2 regions of the Paenarthrobacter sp. E2MeOHC11 genome follow, and region 2 is predicted to be linked to the other one. Evidence: predicted binding sites of a transcription regulator. Region 2 holds the regulator's gene; the other holds the start of a gene.
The links. The regulator LexA, encoded in region 2, represses DNA repair genes until DNA is damaged. The targets are predictions, from matches to a motif close to TCGAACANNTGTTCGA.
Positions count from the first base shown of each region.

Region 1 (9,159 bases), on a different replicon from region 2:
ACGAGGAGAGTCATGAAGAGTGCGACCGTCGCCGTTCTTGGGTTGGGCCCAATGGGGGGTCCTATAGCCCGGAATCTGCTAGCAGCAGGGATCGAAACCACGGTGTGGAACCGAACGGTTGCTGTTGCTGAGCCGTTTATCGAGCTGGGCGCCACTGTCGCGACGGCGCCTGCAGAGGCCGCTGCCGAGTTCGTCCTTTCGGTCCTTCCCGACGTTGACCAGCTACGGGAGCTGTTGGATGAGGAAACGTTGCAGCGGTGGGGAAGCAAGCGAGCCTGTCTCATCGTGATGAGTACGACCTCGCCTGCCAAGGTGCGTCATTTGGCGGCAGATCTGAACCCATATGGGATAGCGGTTCTGGATGCACCCATGTCCGGTGGTGACCGTGGGGCCAGGGAAGGCACGCTGAGCATCATGGTTGGGGGCGACAAGGACGATTTCGTCGTTGCCCGGGACGTTCTTGAAGTGCTGGGGAGCACGGTCCGCTACATGGGGCAGCTCGGTGCCGGTTCGATGGCAAAGCTTTGCAATCAAGTGGTGGTGGCAGGAACCCTCACCTCACTCGCGGAGGCATTCAGCATGGCCTCGCGTGCAGGACTCGATCTGGACAACCTTGCCGAAATCCTTGCAGGCGGCCTCGCGGGCGGCGCCGTGCTCAACTTGAAAGTCCAAAAGCTTTTGGGGAGGGAATACTCTCTCGGCGGCAGCGCGGTCAACCAACTCAAGGATTTGGGCTATGCCAGTCAGTGCGCTGAGGAAATCGGTGCTTTCGCTCCGCTGCTGAAACTACTGGAAAGCCTGTTTTCACAGGTCGTCGCCAATGGGCAGGGAGCCCTGGACCACTCAGTGGTTCAAGAATTGTTCCTTGCGGGGCGGGAAGGAGCGTGAACCGAATATTGGTCCACGCGGCCGATAGTCTTGGATCCATGACCAGCCTGCCGGAGCAACGCCTTCCACTCACGGATGCCGCATACAGCCGGTTAGCCGAGATGATCATGGACGGCACGCTGAAACCCGGGGATCCGATCAGGATCTCGAAATTATCCACCGCACTTGGTTTTAGTCCCACTCCCGTACGCGAAGCCCTCCAGCTGCTGGTCGGTGACAATCTGGTAGAACGCCTGCCAATGCGTGGGTTTATAGTGAGTCAACCGCTTTCGAGCGACGAAGTCGTCAAGCTCAAGCATGCCCGGATGATCCTGGAGCCGGAAATAGCGTCCATGGCCGCCACGAACATCACGCCTCAGCTGCTGGATCAGCTGCAGGCTAATCTTCAGGCAACGGAAGGCACCCACGGCGGTGTCACATATGAGGAATACAAAGAGTACTTGAGGCTTTCAGCCGAGTTCCACGCACTTCTGTCCGAAGCGTCCGGCAATCGTTTCATGACCAGCGCCCTCGAAGCCCTGCCGATCCACTTCCAACGATTCAGGCTTTTCGGCGACACTGGCGTGAGTGACCTCGACGTGTCCGTGCGAGAGCACCGCGCAATATTTCAAGCCGTAAGGTCAGGGGATCCCGGAAGTGCACGCGCCGCGATGGCCGATCACATCCGTGGAGTCGGATCTCGATCGGAATGACAGGACGCAGGACGCGTTGGGGCATCCACGACCGGTCAGCGGTCATCATTCCGCCGGACCGCTTTGCGGAATGGCTCGATCCGGGCCTGGCCGATAAAGCCCGGCCAGGGCTTGCTGGATTCCTTGCCGGAACCAACGTTGACCCCCGGATTGCCAGCACCCGTGTGAATAGCGTCCGGAACAACGGACCAGAACTGATTGAATCAGCCGAGTGAGGTACCCGCGCGGTTAGGATTGGCCTCGTTAGGGCAGTTCCCCGTATTGCCGCCCGTGGGGGTGGGCATCATGAAGGAGGATCACGCATGGCAGGAAAATTCGAAGTTTACAAAGACAAGTCCGGTGGCTTCCGGTTCCGGCTGAAGGCCGGCAACGGTGAAGTTATCGCCAGCAGTGAGTCATACACCACCAAGGCCGCAGCCCTTAGCGGCATTACCTCGGTGAAGAACAACGCCGGTTCCGACGTCGTGGACCTGACCGACTCATAGCCCCGCGATCCGCCACATATCGAACGCAAGGCCCCCGCAAGCTGCCGGAGAGCAGCAGTGGGGGCTTTGCTGCGTCAGGTGCGTGGTTTAGCGGTTCTGGTTTTTGTCGGCGACTACTGCAAGACTTCCTGTCAGGAAACCCTGACAGGAAGGCATGAAGCCATGGGCTGGACATCCAACGACTACCAACACGAGGGCTATGTGGCTGAAATCGCACCCGACGGACGCCTCTCAGGAAGCTCAACCAGTGCGGGAATACTCTTCCACGGGATCACCCGACACTACCAACCGGCAGGGGAATCCGACCCCAATGAGGAGATCGTCCCGCACGACCTCATTATGACTGGCGTGGTGCCTGCACCTGTGGGTGGCAGGGAGAGCTGTGGCAACGGGTCCTCACGCCTGAAGAGTCTGACATTGCTACGCGCAAGGAATACGTCCCCTTAGGGGACGCCGCGTATGTCTCGATGGAGGTGGAGGACGCCGTTCAGGAGGAATGGCATGTCCACATCGCACCGTCCGAGGCAATCCTGGGTGTGGAAGCAGCGGCGAAGGAGCACCGACAGGCCGGGCACAGGCTGGATAAGACCGTCGCGGCCGCGAAGGCAGCCGGCGCTTCCTGGACCGACATCGGGCGGGCCGCCGGGATCAGCCGCCAAGCCGCGCACGAACGCTGGGCCGACAAGTAACCCTGCCCGGTGCCGTCCAGGTCTAGGGTGGGCAGTTCCACTCGGGCAGGCGTGCGTTGAGTTCCCTGATGCGGTGAGGGTATTGGCGCTTCTTTGCATGGACCCGTTGCCTGGCGACCCAACCGGCCAGTGCCCGTTCTTTGGGGTCCCAGGCGCTGCGGTGCGGGTGCCTGCCGTTCTCCTTGACCCATTCGATGAATTCGGTGGCCCTGCTTTGCCAGTGACGTTCGACGTTGAGCGTGACCCCGTCCAGCCAGCCAGGGAACGCAGCATCGAGCGCCTGGGTGGCTTCCTTGGCCAGCAGACCTCGCCGTTTCTGGTTTCGCAAAACAATGAGAACCCCTGCAAGCCGCTCTGTCTCGCTCCCGCTCTGACCGTCAGGGGCAGGCAGACTCCCGGTCTGCTGTACATAGGCGGCTATCTGCTGGGCCGATTCGACGTATGACTGTCTGTTCTGGTCCGAAAACGTCTCACGCCATTCGGGCAGGCGCGAATCCAGTTCCTTGACGCGGTCGGGAAAACGTTCCCGTCGGGCATCGTGTCGTTGCCGGTGCAGCCACTTACTGAGGAAGCGTTCTGCAGGGTTTTCAGCGGAGGGCCGCGGGAATCGGCCATGGTGCTGGACCCAGGCAATGAATTCGTCCGCTCTGCTGTGCCACAGTTCGGTGGCGTGTCCGGACCGGGCGGTCCAGCCCGGGTGCGCCTGTTCCAGGATGCGGGCAGCGTCATCGGGCAGGTTCCCGGCAGCTTTGAGCCTACGGAATCTTTGGAGAGCGAGGGCCAGGCGTTTGTGTTCGCCGGTCGGGGGTGTGTGCTGAGTCGGAAGGTACCCGTTCTCCTTGTAAAACTCGGCTATCAGCTGGGCTGTTTCTTCTGCGCTTCGTTTGTCCCGGCTCTTGGGGCGCTTGCTAGTCCGTGCGGATGGCAATGGCTTTAGAGCCTTCCGATATCAGTGCTTCAGCGGCAGCTTTGGCGTCTTCGTACGTCTCGGCCTCGGCGTCCACGTAGCTGAGTTCGCCGTTGCCGGCCACTACGGTAAGGATCACTTTCACCCCCATATCCTAGGCCGCACTCTCCAAGAAGGTCTGTTCCAAGGTCGCATGCAGCAGGGAGGCCTTGCCTCTGCGTCGGAGATCCACGGGCCGGGTCCCCTGCAGGGCAGGAGAGGGGACCATCATCCACAGGGCGAAATAATTATGTGGGATCCGCAGCTCCATGGCCCGTTCGAAGAGTGCCACCACCACGGTGTTCAGGGTCAGGTCAGGTTCGAACTGGTAACCAGGGCAAAACGTTCCCCCGTCCATAAAGACCCGTGCGAGTTGTCGCATGGCTGGTTCGGGATCCTCGTGAATGGCGGAGAGCCGTTCGTGGACCTGTTCCAGGCTCGGTAGATGAAACTCGTTGCGGATCCGCTCCCACAGTTGCTCCGGAACGGGGTAGCGGTACAAATCAGCGGGCACTAGCTGATGGATTCGAGCTGCCACGCGGTAGCCAAGGGCTCCCGCCGCAGCGTGAAGGTGCGCAGCTCTGCGTTGGCGGAGGGAAGGGTGGCTTGGACCTGCCAATGCTCAACGCTGACCAGGTCGCCGGTCCCTACGGCTGCCCGGTTCCGTGCTTCCCACCAGGAGTCCCTGGTGAACCAGTGCGCGGTGTGGACGTCGGGATCGACCATCCAGATCCGGCCGTCATACCGGATCGCCATGGGCATCCCGTCGGGGGTGAAGCGGACACCGACCTCATGGCCGGTTGTGGGGTGTTCGGGTGCAAGGGTCATTGCGTTTCCTTTCTTACCTTGGCGCCGGTCAGGCGGCCTTGACGAGGGGGAGTTCGTCCCAGTGGGTGGTGTACCTGGGGGAGAGCATGTCGCGTTTCATGGACCAGTCGGGCCCGCCCTTGATCCCGGCATGGCCGAGGCCGATGGAGCCGCGGCCGTACCGTTTGGCCACGTCTTCGAGCAGAATTCCGATGCCGCGTTCTTCGTGCGGGTTCTCGAACAACTCCAAGGGCTTCTGGTTTCCGGACGGGCGTAGATCGGTGACCATGATCCCGGCCCGGACGTACTTCACTCCCTTATGGATTTGGGGAAGCAGCGCGTGGGCTGCCCGGGTCAGGAGCACCGGGTCCGCGGTGGGCATCGGCAACGCCAGACAGACCGAGGGGAAGGACTTTTCGTTGGGGTTGAAGTGCGACGTCGCCGCGAACGCCGTCAGCACCTTGGCCTGCAGATCGTGTTTGGCCAGACGGGCAGAGGCCATTTGCGCGTAAACGCTCATGACCTGCCGCAACCCTGCCGTGGTGGTGATCGGGGTGGAGAAGGACCGGGAGAAGATCAGCTGGTCCCGGCCGATCCGTTCCTCTTCCATCGGGATACACGGTGTTCCCTGCAGTTCCAGGACGGTGCGCATCATGACGATAGAGAACTTGTCCCGGATCGCTACCGGGTTCGCCCGGGTCAGGTCCAGGATCGAGAAGATCCCCATCGCGTTCAGGCGCTTGGTGAGCCTGTTGGCCACGCCCCAGATTTCGACGACCGACAGCTTGGCCATCAGTGTTTCGCGCTGCTCGGCCGGCACTGACTCCCAGCGGCAGACACCATTGAAGGCTGGGTTGTTCTTGGCCCACTTGTTGCAAAGCTTCGCCAGCGTCTTCGTGGGAGCGATTCCGACGCAGACCGGCACGCCGACGTGCCGTCGGCACGCGGCCTTCATCTCCCGGCCCAGGGCCAGCAGCTCGTCCGGTTCGCCCTTCACGCCCAAGAAAGCCTCGTCAATGGAGTAGACCTCCAGCCAGGCCGAGTAGCGGCCTAGCAGCTCCATCACCCGGGCGGAGATGTCCCCGTACAGTTCGTAATTGCTTGACAGGGCCACCAAGCCCCATTCCTTGGCCCGGGGCCGGAGTTTGAACCACGGATCACCCATGGCAATGCCCAGGCGTTTGGCTTCGGGTGAGCGGGTGACCGCGCAGCCGTCGTTGTTGGAGAGAACGATTACCGGTTTGCCCTCCAGCGAAGGGTTGAAAGCGCGCTCGGCCGAGGCGTAGAAGCAGTTGACGTCCACGTGCGCGATTTCCTGCATCCGGCGCATCACCGCGGGCTTAGACATAATGTAAACAGCGCTCGACAACGCCCCACACCGAGAGTTCCGCCAGTGCTGGAACCTCGATATCGGGGAAGCGTGGATTGTCGGCCTGCAGGATCACGCCTGTGGGTGTGATCCGCAGCCGCTTGATCGTCAGCTCCCCATCGAGGACCGCGACGACCACGCAACCGTCCTTCGGTTCCAGTGCCCGGTTAACGACCAGCTCGTCACCGTCACTGATGCCGGCCTGTTCCATGGACTGTCCGCTGACCCGGACGATGAAGGTGCTGGTCACGTCCTTGACCAAGTGTTCGTTGAGGTCGATCCGGCCGTCAAAGTAATCCTGGGCGGGGGAGGGATAGCCGGCAGCCACCGCTACCGGTGCCACCAGCACCGTCACCAAAGACAGTCCCGCATTTATCACACGGGGGCCAACTATCACGCCCACAACACACCTTTTATTCGAAACTATGTTCGATTAACTGTACTCCCGCCCTGCGACAAAATAAGCCGCCCCGTGGACGGGGTGGACGGCTTGCACACAATAGGGGACAGCTTTGAGCTGTGCGGAGGGCTCCACCTGCCCGCCAGTGTGCACAACCCGTCCACCGCGACTGGTACGAGCTACTTCTCCAGGTGCGGGGGAAGTTCGACGTCGGCAGGGTCAAGCTCAGGTCTGGACCGAAGCAGGGAAAGCTGGTGTCTGAAGGATTTACCGGACCATGCGACGTCGGCCGATACCTCGATCACGATCGGTTCCACCAGTGTCAGCTGAACCGGGCCCTTGTCTTTGCTAAATCTGTTCAACGAAGTTTCGCTGATCTCTTCCGGCCAGGGATGCCCGGGCTGCGCGGGGCGGAGCTGGCGGCCCAGCTCACGCCCTACCCGGGTGGAGAGGACCGTGGACCGGCCGACGATCCGCAGCTGCCCATCGACCGGCAAGCCGGCGATGATGGCCTGAGGTTGCGATATCGGGCCGATGACGGCCGCGCAGACCGCATCAAAAGTGCTTTTTGTCTTCAGCTTCAACCAGGAGCGCGAGCCATCATATGGCTGCGACCCTCCCTTGAACACCAGCCCCTCCACCCCCGTGGCCGGTAGGTCCTTCAACCAAGTCTTCGCCAGTTCCATGTCCGTGGTAGTCGGGGAGATGTTCAAAGGAGCGGCCCAGTCGCGGGCCAGTTCCTCGAGCAGCTGCCGGCGGCCCGCGAACGGGACACTCCGGATGTCCTGCCCGGCAACGGCCAGCACGTCAAAGGCCGCGAACGCTGCGGGCAACTCGTGGACCAGTGCCGGCAGAGCCGCCCGGGAGCTGACCATGCGGCGCTGCAGCGCCTCGAAGTCCAGCCGGTCTCCGTTCCAGATGACCGCCTCTCCATCCAGGACGACACCGGGCGGGACCTGCGCCCGCACAGCAGCGCAGAGCTCAGGAAAAATGCGAGAGAGTTCTTTGCCCTGCCGGCTCCACAGGGTTACCCCGTCAGAATCGTTCAAAACGATGGCCCGGTACCCGTCCCATTTGGGTTCGGCCCAGATCCCGCCCGGGAGGGCAGCGGGTCCGGGGAACGTCTTGACGAGTTTCGCCAGGGCAACAGCAACCGGTGGTTGCAGTGCCCGCGGAATGGACTCGCTCATGGGATCCCGTTCTGTTCGTGCCGCTCCGGCCGGCCAGGCCATAGGACTGCCGCCCGGCTACAACTCCACGGGGTACTCAACAGCGAACCGCACGGGGGACTCGCCTTTGACCAGGTTCTCCGGTTCGGGATTCATGACAGACATGGTGATCTGATCAATGAAGTATTCAATATCCGCTTCGGGGACATCATCGCGGGTTTCCATGGGGCCGGGACGGCCAACCTCGAAACCGGTGATCTCGTCGTACTCTTCCACGCACATCTGCAGGGTTTCCTGAACTGCGTTCGCGAAACCCTCGGCCGTCTCCGGATCCAGGAAACCCTGGATCTCCAACTCCGCGCTCTTGTCCTCGTTCTGGACGTTCACTTTAAAACCCAGCACGTATTGCTCCTTTGAGTATTTGGGATTAGTCGCCCGGCATCTGCCAGCACACACGGCAAAGGGGGCGTCTCTCGCTACGCTCACCCTGCCCAGGAACAAACGTATGAGACACAACGAGTGAAAGCCGGTGGTCACCTCGTAGCCGGCATAAAAGACCACCGAGGCGGTAGCGGATCCTCGTTCGCATCGGAATCATAGCCATCCCTCTCGTTGTCACAGTACTCATCCAAGCATGGGCCAGGGGACCGACAGAATAAGGACCTTCGCTGCGCTTCGGCCTGTAGAAGCTTCTTTTTGCCTTACATGTGGCTGGGTTGTTCTCCGTACAAGGCCACTGATCGTAGCCGTCCGGGGGCCCGACCCGTCAACCCACGCAACCGGGCAATCCCACGCAGTCGCTCCGCTCCCTTATTTCGCGGGATTCCCCGGTCGCTCTTCGGGGTTGACGGCCCACCCTCGACCGGCTGCGATGTGGGGGCCTCGCACGGCGGGGCAGGAAGGAGGTGGCTACATGAGCATCGACGAAGCGATCAAGCTCGCGACTTCGGTCGTGAGCTTGATGACAGCTGTCATCGCTCTACTCTCCATGCGGAACACGCGCCTAACAAGCAAACGCTCCCGAGCTGCAACTCGGAAGCGTAAGCGTAAAGCAAGGGAGTAGGTGTAGCTACGAAACCCGGTGGTCGTGACCGCTTTGGTTGCGGCCACCGGCTCCTTCTCAGACTAAGTCCTACTCACCGATAAGGAAACCTCATGGAACCACTGGACATCGTGAACTTCGTTCTCTCACTCACAGCACTTGGAGCAGCGATCCTGGCGTACCGCGCCAACTCAAAAGTCCCCAAGGGCTAGACCGGATCCGGGGCGGGCCTGCCACACAGGGGCCCGCCCTACCGGGCCGGGTTGCCCTTCGGCCCTTCAGTCCTGTCGTTCATGATGCGCGCGATCGTGGGGCGATCCGCCGCACCGCCTCAGGGTCTTCGGCCCACGAGCGCCCGGTGCGGCTGCAGGCACGGAACGAGGTCACCTTGGACTCATCGACCGTCTGCCGCAGCTCCGCCCAGGCGGCCTCCAGCTCGACGCCTTCGCCGGCCGGGGCAGCCACGGATGGCTCCGTTGCTTTGCGGAGCCTGCTCAGAATGTTTCGCAGTCCCATTTGCCACCCCTCCTTCTGAGATAAGTGTCCCGCCTGGGATTGGGGGAAACCAGGCGGGACAGGTTCACCGTACCAACCCAGTCTGACAAGACCAGCGGGAGAGCATGCTCGCAGGGCTCGCACCCCTTTGGGCGTCCACTCCGCTTCGCTCCGTGG
Region 1 is NZ_CP196674.1:88,209-97,367, reverse strand. It holds gene ACSSVG_RS23805 (NAD(P)-dependent oxidoreductase) at 13-888, shown strand; gene ACSSVG_RS23800 (GntR family transcriptional regulator) at 927-1,580, shown strand; gene ACSSVG_RS23795 (hypothetical protein) at 1,577-1,795, shown strand; gene ACSSVG_RS23790 (YegP family protein) at 1,883-2,065, shown strand; gene ACSSVG_RS23785 (hypothetical protein) at 2,533-2,754, shown strand; gene ACSSVG_RS23780 (helicase associated domain-containing protein) at 2,777-3,682, opposite strand; gene ACSSVG_RS23775 (hypothetical protein) at 3,663-3,806, opposite strand; gene ACSSVG_RS23770 (hypothetical protein) at 3,816-4,214, opposite strand; gene ACSSVG_RS23765 (hypothetical protein) at 4,214-4,528, opposite strand; gene ACSSVG_RS23760 (Y-family DNA polymerase) at 4,557-5,855, opposite strand; gene ACSSVG_RS23755 (LexA family protein) at 5,848-6,279, opposite strand; gene ACSSVG_RS23750 (ATP-dependent DNA ligase) at 6,456-7,466, opposite strand; gene ACSSVG_RS23745 (hypothetical protein) at 7,524-7,847, opposite strand; gene ACSSVG_RS23740 (hypothetical protein) at 8,779-9,003, opposite strand.
Region 1: ACSSVG_RS23755 (LexA family protein) is a predicted target of LexA. The motif match lies at 6,294-6,309, and genes of this name have one in related genera.

Region 2 (9,159 bases):
ACACCGGGTGATAATGTGGAACGCATGTTCTTGATCTTCGAGTAAATAGCCGAAACCCGCCTGGTTCATCAGGCGGAGCACGGCACCGCCCGCGATGCAGGCCCGTCTTGGCCACCAGCCAAGCACGGGTCTTTCCGCCAGGCAGGTCCTACCGGCACAATCCGTTGGCTTTTTCCCGTCACGGACTCCTTGAAGATCCCACTATCCAGTCAGCTTCCTGATCCGCCAACCACTCCGGTTGCACGGTCGGGGCGGGCAGTGTGCAGTCTCCAGGTCGCCAGGAACCTCTGCGCGGATCCAACCACGCCGGAACACAGCAACCGCTGCCCATGTCACGGGTGGCCGTTCAGCACAGGAGGCCCTTTTGCCCCAAGCCCGTCAGCCCAGCGCGAATAGCGCCCCATTGAGCAACAAACAGCACTATTCTGGAATTGCCGAACAGTCTAAGGAGACCATGACCACCCAGAAGCACTCCGGATCCGATTCCGACGCCCAGGACATGAGTCCTGAACAAATCCAGGCCGTCATCGACCGGATACTTTCCAAGGATGTACCTGCGCCGTCATCCGATGACAACGAAGCCAATGGTGTGTTCGGCAAGGCGCAGGCGATTTCGACGCTTGACCAGGAACACAGCATTTACGACGGCGACCAGGAAGACCTGGCTGAACGCCGCGCACTGCGCCGCACCGCAGGTCTGTCCACTGAACTCGAAGACGTCACCGAGGTCGAATACCGGCAGCTGCGCCTTGAGCGCGTTGTCCTCGCCGGACTGTGGACCGAGGGCACCCTGGCCGATGCCGAGAATTCGCTTCGCGAACTTGCTGCGCTGGCAGAAACTGCCGGCTCCGAGGTCCTTGACGGTTTGGTCCAGCGCCGCACGAAGCCGGACCCGGGCACCTTCCTGGGATCGGGCAAGGCCCAGGAGCTCAAGGACATCGTTGCCGCCACCGGTGCGGACACCGTAGTGGTGGACACTGAGCTGGCACCGTCCCAGCGCCGCGGCCTTGAAGACATTGTCAAGGTCAAGGTCGTGGACAGGACCACCCTGATCCTGGACATCTTCGCCCAGCATGCCAAGAGCCGGGAAGGCAAGGCCCAGGTTGAGCTTGCACAGCTCGAATATCTGCTCCCGCGCCTCCGTGGCTGGGGTGACTCCATGTCCCGCCAGGCCGGTGGCCAAGTGGGTGGAGCCGGCGCAGGCATGGGCTCGCGTGGTCCTGGTGAAACAAAGATCGAACTGGACCGGCGTCGCATTCGCACGCGGATGGCCAAACTGCGTCGGGAAATCGCCGCGATGAAGCCGGCCCGCGAGACCAAGCGCGCCAACCGTCGTCGCAATGCTGTTCCTTCTGTCGCTATCGCCGGTTATACCAACGCCGGCAAGTCGTCGCTCCTGAACCGCTTGACCGACGCCGGTGTCCTGGTGGAAAACGCCCTGTTCGCTACCTTGGATCCCACCGTTCGCAAAGCCCAGACTCCGGATGGCATTGGCTACACGCTGGCCGACACTGTTGGGTTCGTCCGGTCTCTGCCAACGCAGCTGATTGAGGCCTTCCGGTCGACGCTGGAGGAAGTTGCTGACGCGGATCTGATCCTGCATGTCGTGGATGCCTCGCACCCGGACCCAGAAGGTCAAATCGCTGCCGTACGGGCTGTTTTCACTGAAGTGGATGCCCGCAAGGTTCCTGAGATCATCGTCCTGAACAAAGTCGACGTGGCGGATCCTTTCGTCGTGGAGCGCCTCAAACAGAAGGAGCCCCGCCATGCGGTGGTTTCCACTCGTACAGGCCAGGGCATCGCTGAGCTGTTGGAAGACATCAGCCAGTCCATTCCGCGCCCGGGCGTACGGCTTGAGCTGCTTATTCCCTACGACCGGGGAGACATGATCAGCAAGCTGCACAGTTCTGATTCGGAGATCCTGAACCTGGAGCATGAGGAAGACGGCACCCGCGTGGTGGTCATGGTCCGCGAGGGCCTGGCAGCCGAACTGGAGTCTTTCGTCAGCAATGGTTGAGAAGGTGGCGGCGGACGCCGTCGAATCGGTGGGAGAGAAAGCCACCCTTGAGCTGTTGGATCGTGCTGTCGCCGGCATGGGCGGTCAAAGCCGTGCCGGCCAGCACGAAATGGCCAAACATGTCACCCGGGCAATTGAAACCGGGGAGCACCTGCTGGTCCAGGCAGGAACGGGAACAGGTAAGTCTTTGGCGTACCTGATTCCGTTGATCGCGCATTCCATGGACAGCAACAAACCGACGCTCGTGTCCACCGCCACCTTGGCACTGCAAACCCAGATTGTTGGCCGGGATCTTCCCCGGCTGTTGGAGACCATCAACCCTGCCCTTGAACGACCCGTCAACGTGGCGCTCGTGAAGGGCAGGGCCAACTACGTCTGCCGCCAGAAGCTGGAAGGTGGGTTCCCCAGCGAAGAGCCGTCCGAGGGGCAGCTGTTTTCCTTAGGCGAGGACACCAGCGTGCCGCACTTCGCGGCATCCATGGGCGGACCGCAGTCACAGCTCGGCAAGGAAGTGGTCCGCCTCCGCGAGTGGGCCGAAAAGACGACCACCGGCGACCGTGACGAACTGATGCCCGGCGTCACGGACCGTGCCTGGCGGCAAGTCTCTGTGACCTCCATGGAGTGCCTCGGCGCGCAGAAGTGTCCGGTGGCTGAAGAGTGCTTCAGTGAGTTGGCGCGGTCCCGCGCGGGTGAGGCCGACGTCGTCGTCACCAACCACGCCATGCTTGCCGTCAGCGCCTTTGAAGGGCTGGCTGTGTTGCCTGAGTATGACGTCGTGGTGGTGGACGAGGCACACGAGCTGCAGGATCGCGTGACCGGCGCGGTCTCGGGCCAGTTGTCTGTGGCCATGGTTCATGCCGCGGCGTCAAGCGCACGCAAGCACACCGCCATCACGGTGGATGCCCTCAACGCTGCGGCGGAGCGCCTGGACATGGCCATCGCAGGGGTGCCCAACGGGTTGCTGGCCAGTGGGCTCAACGACGAACAGCTTGACTGCCTTGACCAGTTACGCGATGCGACCCGCGCGGCGCTCTCAGATTCCAAGACCGACTCTTCCAACGCGGTCGACGGCGGCAGGCAGCTCGCTCGCTCACGGCTCATGCTCATTCTTGAATTGTGCGAGCGGATGCTGGCCGCCAAGGAGAACCGGGAAGTGGTCTGGTTTTCCCGCAACAGCACCTTCGACCCCCAACAGGGTTACTCGCAGCCTGATGAAACGGCACCGGCACTGATCAACATCGCGCCACTCAGCGTCGCGGGACGGCTGCGCGAAGGCCTCTTCGAGGGCCACACCGTGGTGCTCACCTCCGCCACGCTGGCGATTGGCTCTGCCTTCGAACCGGCGGCTGGAGGTCTGGGCCTCATCGGCGACGGCGCCCCGAGCTGGACCGGGATTGATGTTGGATCGCCCTTTGATTACCCCAAACAGGGGGTGCTGTATGTTGCCAAGCACTTGCCCAAGCCGGGGCGTGGGACCTCGCCCGAGGCTCTCGATGAGCTCGAAGACCTCATCCGGGCATCCGGCGGGGGAGCGCTTTGTCTCTTCTCTTCGCGGCGAGCTGCCGAAGAAGCCGCCGACGCCATGCGGCTGCGCCTTGACATGGACATTCTCTGCCAGGGCGAATCCACCATGGCTGCCCTTGTGAAGCAATTCGCAGATGAGCCGGACACTTGCCTGTTTGGCACCATGTCACTCTGGCAGGGCGTCGACGTGCCGGGTGGTTCGTGCCGCCTGGTGGTGATTGACCGCATTCCCTTCCCGCGCCCCGACGATCCCCTGATGACTGCCCGCTCCCGGGCAGTCGCCCAGTCGGGCGGGAATGGCTTCATGGCCGTGTCAGCAACGCATGCCGCCATCCGCTTGGCACAAGGCGCTGGGCGCCTTATCCGTTCAACGGGAGACAAGGGAGTCGTGGCCGTGCTTGACTCACGGCTGTCGACGGAACGCTACGGCGGTTTTCTGAGGGCTGCGCTTCCGCCGTTCTGGGCGACGACGGACAGGGCGGTTGTGCGCGGCGTGCTGGAACGCCTGGGCTCCGCCAAGGCCTCCTAGGTCCAACAATGCCTCGTGGGGCCAACAAAGCCTCCTGGGTGCGGCAAAAGCCGCCCAGGAGGCTTGGGGTACCTACCTAGTGGGCACCTACAGGGAACGCAGAACAGAGACAACCTTGCCCATGATGGTGGCTTGGTCGCCAAGGATTGGCTCGTATTGGGTGTTCTGGGGCAGCAACCACGTGTGGCCATCGCGCTGACGGAACGTCTTGACGGTAGCCTCGTCATCCAGCAGTGCGGCCACGATGTCGCCGTTGATGGCGTCGTTCTGGCGGCGCACAACAACCCAGTCACCGTCGCAGATGGCGGCATCAATCATTGAGTCGCCTGCCACCTTCAGCATGAACAGTTCGCCGTGGCCCACAAGTTGCCTGGGAAGGGGCAAGACGTCTTCCACTGCCTGGTCAGCCAGGATGGGGCCGCCTGCAGCGATCCGGCCCACCAGGGGAACCATGGCAGTATCGCTGGCGCTGGCCAGCTCCGTGACGGCAAGGCCACCCGCGCTGCGCAGCGTCGCAGGGGCTTCGACGCCGGGAATTGGTCCGCCATCCAACGTCAACGGCATCAGGACTTCCATGGCACGGGGACGCTTGGGGTCCCTGCGCAGATAGCCGAGCTTCTCGAGCTGGGAAAGCTGATGCGTGACACTCGACAAACTTGCCAGGCCGACGGTGTCACCGATCTCACGCATGCTTGGCGGATACCCATTGTCATTCACCGAGCGTTGGATGGTCTCCAGAATTTTTTTCTGCCGGACAGTCAGGCTCTTGGGACTCTTTTGAGGCTGTTGGCTCCGCAGGGGTGCCCCGCCGCCTGTGGCTTTCGCTGCCATGTTCGCCAGTGCCTTTCCATTCGCCCCGGAACGATCCAGGGGTGTCGGGTCTGCAAAAAATGTCAGACCCTCCTGTTCCACTGAAACAGTGCTGTTTCTTCACTCAAACGTAGGGCAGGCACAGGCGTTTATCAAACATTTGTTCTAGCGAGTCTCGACACCGTTCGTTGATAAGTGCTAAAAATGTCATAGCAAGGTTCGAATATGTGTTCTATAAACCCGAACCGGATGACGGATGTTCGAACAGAGTGTTCGAACATCCGGGATCGGGGGAGGGGAACACAAAGAATTGGCAGCCATGTACCGGAATCCGGCGCAAGGCAATAGCTCAGAAGGGCTCAGCTCATGTCCGCAATCACTACGTTCGCTGATTTCCGCACTACCCAGGCGCCGACGCGCCTGCGTCTTACCCGCCGGGGTCGGATGGTCTTCTTTGGCATCCCCGCAATGCTGCTGGTGGCTGCGCTGCTGAGCCTGGCCGGTTTCATTACGTCCCCTGCCAAGGCCTCGGACTCGCAGGCGCAGCTCCAGCCGCCGGTCGCGGTGACCGTGACGGTCCAGCCCGGGCAGTCGCTGTGGGGTATCGCCGGCGCAGCTGCTCCGGAGCGCGATCCCAGGGATGTCATCTCCGAGATCATTCAGCTCAACGACCTCCATGGTGGCCGGATCCAGCCCGGGCAGCGTTTGTTCGTCCCGGCAAGCTAGCGCGTTCCACCGTGGCTGGATCCGGTGGCGCGGCGTCACAGTTACTCGGCAGTCCCGGTAGCCCCTTAAACTGTCTTGGTGAGTGACCAGCTTGAGCGACTAGACCGACTACCCCTCCGGACCAACCTGCGTGGACTGAGCCCTTATGGCGCACCGCAGCTTGACGTTCCTATCCTGCTCAATGTCAACGAGAACACTCATGGCGTTCCCGCGGACGTCCAGGCGGCCATCACGGAAGCCGTTGCCGCCGCGGCCACGGGGCTGAACCGCTACCCGGACCGGGAGTTCACTGAACTGCGCGAGTCCTTGGCCGAATACCTTGGCCACGATCTCACCCCGGACAACATTTGGGCCGCCAATGGTTCAAATGAGGTCCTGCAGCAGATCCTCCAAGCATTCGGCGGACCCGGTCGGAAGGCACTCGGATTCCCGCCCACGTATTCGATGTACCCCCTGCTGGCCAGTGGCACGGATACCGAATACGTACGCGGAGTCCGGGCAGAGGATTACGGTTTGGATGCGGCGTCGGCGGCAGCGCAGGTTCGTGAAACAGGAGCCAACATTGTGTTCCTGTGCTCGCCCAACAACCCCACCGGAACAGGCCTGGGCCTGGAAGTTGTTGAGGCCGTTTACGAGGCCGGGGAAGCCAGCCAGGCCATCGTGATCGTCGACGAGGCCTATCACGAGTTCGCCCATGACAACACGCCAAGTGCCCTGACCTTGCTGCCCGGGCGCGAGCGTCTGATCGTTTCCCGCACCATGAGCAAGGCCTTCGCCCTCGCGGGCGCCCGGCTGGGCTATATGGCCGCAGCACCCGAGGTTACAGACGCCATCAGGTTGGTCCGCCTCCCGTATCACCTGTCGGCTGTTACTCAGGCAACTGCCCTGGCGGCCCTCAACCACCGCGAGGCCCTCATGGCCGACGTCGAGGACATCAAGGTCCAACGCGACCGCATCGTGACTGAACTCCTGCGCATGGGTCTCAAGCCTTCAGCCTCGGACTCCAACTATGTGTTCTTTGGCGGGCTCGAGAACCCGCACGCCATCTGGCAAGGCCTGCTTGACGCGGGTGTGCTGGTTCGCGACGTCGGCATTCCCGGACACTTGCGGGTCACCGCAGGGACCGAGCCGGAAACCACGGCCTTCCTTGAGGCGCTGGAAGCGCTGCTGGACGGCCAGCCGCCACAGCGCGCCTAAACTTGTCCATAGACCCAACCCACTCTTCGTGTATAAGGACGTCCCAATGAGCGAAACCGGCGCCACGCCGTCCGCTGCCCGCACCGCGCGCATGGAGCGCACCACCAGTGAATCCTCCGTCCTGGTGGAGATCAACCTGGACGGGTCCGGTGTCTCGGACATCAGCACCTCTGTGCCTTTCTATGACCACATGTTGACCGCGCTGTGCAAGCACTCGTTGATTGACATGACCGTCAAGGCCACTGGCGATACCCACATCGATGCCCACCACACGGTGGAAGACGTGGCCATTACGTTCGGCGAAGTCCTGCGCACTGCTTTGGGCAACAAGGCCGGCATTCGCCGCTTTGGCGAAGCTACGGTTCCCTTGGATGAAGCCCTGGCCCACGCCGTCGTGGATGTTTCCGGTCGGCCCTACCTGGTGCACGGCGGCGAGCCCGCGGGCCAGGAATACCACCTCATTGGTGGCCACTTCACTGGGTCGTTGACGCGCCACGTTTTTGAAGCCATCACCTTGCACGCCGGAATCTGCCTGCACATGAACGTACTGGCGGGCCGCGATCCGCACCACATTGTGGAAGCACAGTTCAAGGCTTTTGCGCGGGCACTCCGTGCAGCGGTGGAATCCGACCCCCGGGTCGAGGGCATCCCCTCGACAAAGGGGGCACTGTGAGCGGCCAGGTCCTCAAGGACGGCGCGGTGGCCGACACCATCGCTTCGGTGAGGCCCGAGTCGCCGGAAGGCAAGCCAACTGTCACCGTGCTCGATTACGGTTCGGGCAATGTTCGGTCCGCTGTCCGGGCACTTGAGCGTGCCGGTGCCCACGTAGTGTTGAGTTCCAAGCCGGAAGACGTCCTCAACGCCGACGGACTCGTCGTTCCCGGGGTGGGCGCGTTCGAGACCGTCATGAAGGAACTTAAGGCCGTGGATGCGATCCGCATGATCGGTCGCCGGGTGGCCGGCGGGCGCCCTGTACTGGCCATCTGTGTTGGCTTGCAGGTCCTTTTCGAGGCCGGGGTTGAGCACGGCACTGAATCCGAAGGCATGGCAGAGTGGCCAGGCAAAGTGGAGTTGCTGCCTGCTCCGGTTGTCCCGCACATGGGTTGGAACACCGTGGACGTTCCCGAAGGTTCCAAGCTTTTCGCCGGGGTGGAGCAGGAGCGCTTCTATTTTGTGCACTCCTACGGTGTCCAGGAATGGAACTTCGATGTTGTGCAGCCCCGCATGGCCCCGCCCCAGGTGACGTGGTCCGAGCACGGTGCACGCTTCATTGCTGCAGTCGAAAACGGCCCGCTGTGCGCAACGCAGTTCCACCCCGAGAAATCAGGGGACGCCGGGGCGCGGCTGCTGCGGAACTGGGTGGACGGGCTGAAAAAGCCCGGCACACCAGGTGCGGCAGCATCCGGAAGCGGTGCCGCCTAGATGTGGTCTGTTGTCCTCATGGGCCTCGCCGGTGTGCTGGTGGGTGGCGGCATTTCCTTCCATCAGCAGAAGAAGCCCCGCTGGGTTTCCATCTCCTTTTACGTGCTGGCGGGGATGTCCCTGCTGGCCGCCTATCTCTTGACGCTGCCCGGTACCTGAACCGGTCACTCGAATAACCGCGCCACCCTCGAACTCCAAGGACCCACATGACCACCTCCTCCCAGTCCGTTCTGGAACTCCTGCCCGCCGTCGATATTGTTGATGGCCAGGCAGTCCGCCTCCTGCAAGGAGAAGCCGGCTCGGAAACCAGCTATGGAACACCGCTGGAAGCAGCGCTGAACTGGCAGAACGCAGGCGCCGAATGGGTTCATATGGTGGACCTTGACGCCGCTTTCGGTCGTGGCAACAATGCCGACCTCATCAGTGAGGTTGTCTCACAGTTGAACGTGAAGGTGGAGCTGTCCGGCGGTTTGCGCGATGACGAATCACTGGAGCGTGCCCTGGACCTTGGCGTTGCACGCGTGAATCTCGGCACGGCAGCGTTGGAGAACCCCGAGTGGACCCGCAGGGCCATCGACCGCTTCGGTGACAAGATCGCCGTCGGTCTTGATGTCCGCGGTACTACGCTCGCCGGTCGTGGCTGGACGAAGGAAGGCGGGGACCTCTGGGAGGTCCTGGCCCGCCTTGAGGATGCCGGCTGCGCCCGCTACGTCGTCACTGACGTCACTAAGGACGGCACCTTGCAGGGACCGAACGTGGAACTGCTGCGCCAGATGGTGGAGAAGACCGGAAAGCCTGTTGTGGCCTCGGGGGGAATTTCAAGCCTTGAGGACCTCCGGGTCCTGCGTGAACTTGTCCCAATGGGCGTGGAGGGCGCGATCGTGGGCAAGGCTCTTTATGCCGGCGCCTTCACCCTGCCCGAAGCCCTGGACGT
Region 2 is NZ_CP196673.1:350,162-359,320, reverse strand. It holds gene hflX (GTPase HflX) at 455-2,017, shown strand; gene ACSSVG_RS01615 (ATP-dependent DNA helicase) at 2,010-4,070, shown strand; gene lexA (transcriptional repressor LexA) at 4,158-4,901, opposite strand; gene ACSSVG_RS01605 (LysM peptidoglycan-binding domain-containing protein) at 5,247-5,606, shown strand; gene ACSSVG_RS01600 (histidinol-phosphate transaminase) at 5,685-6,803, shown strand; gene hisB (imidazoleglycerol-phosphate dehydratase HisB) at 6,850-7,476, shown strand; gene hisH (imidazole glycerol phosphate synthase subunit HisH) at 7,473-8,225, shown strand; gene ACSSVG_RS01585 (hypothetical protein) at 8,226-8,384, shown strand; gene priA (bifunctional 1-(5-phosphoribosyl)-5-((5-phosphoribosylamino)methylideneamino)imidazole-4-carboxamide isomerase/phosphoribosylanthranilate isomerase PriA) at 8,432-9,159, shown strand, end outside.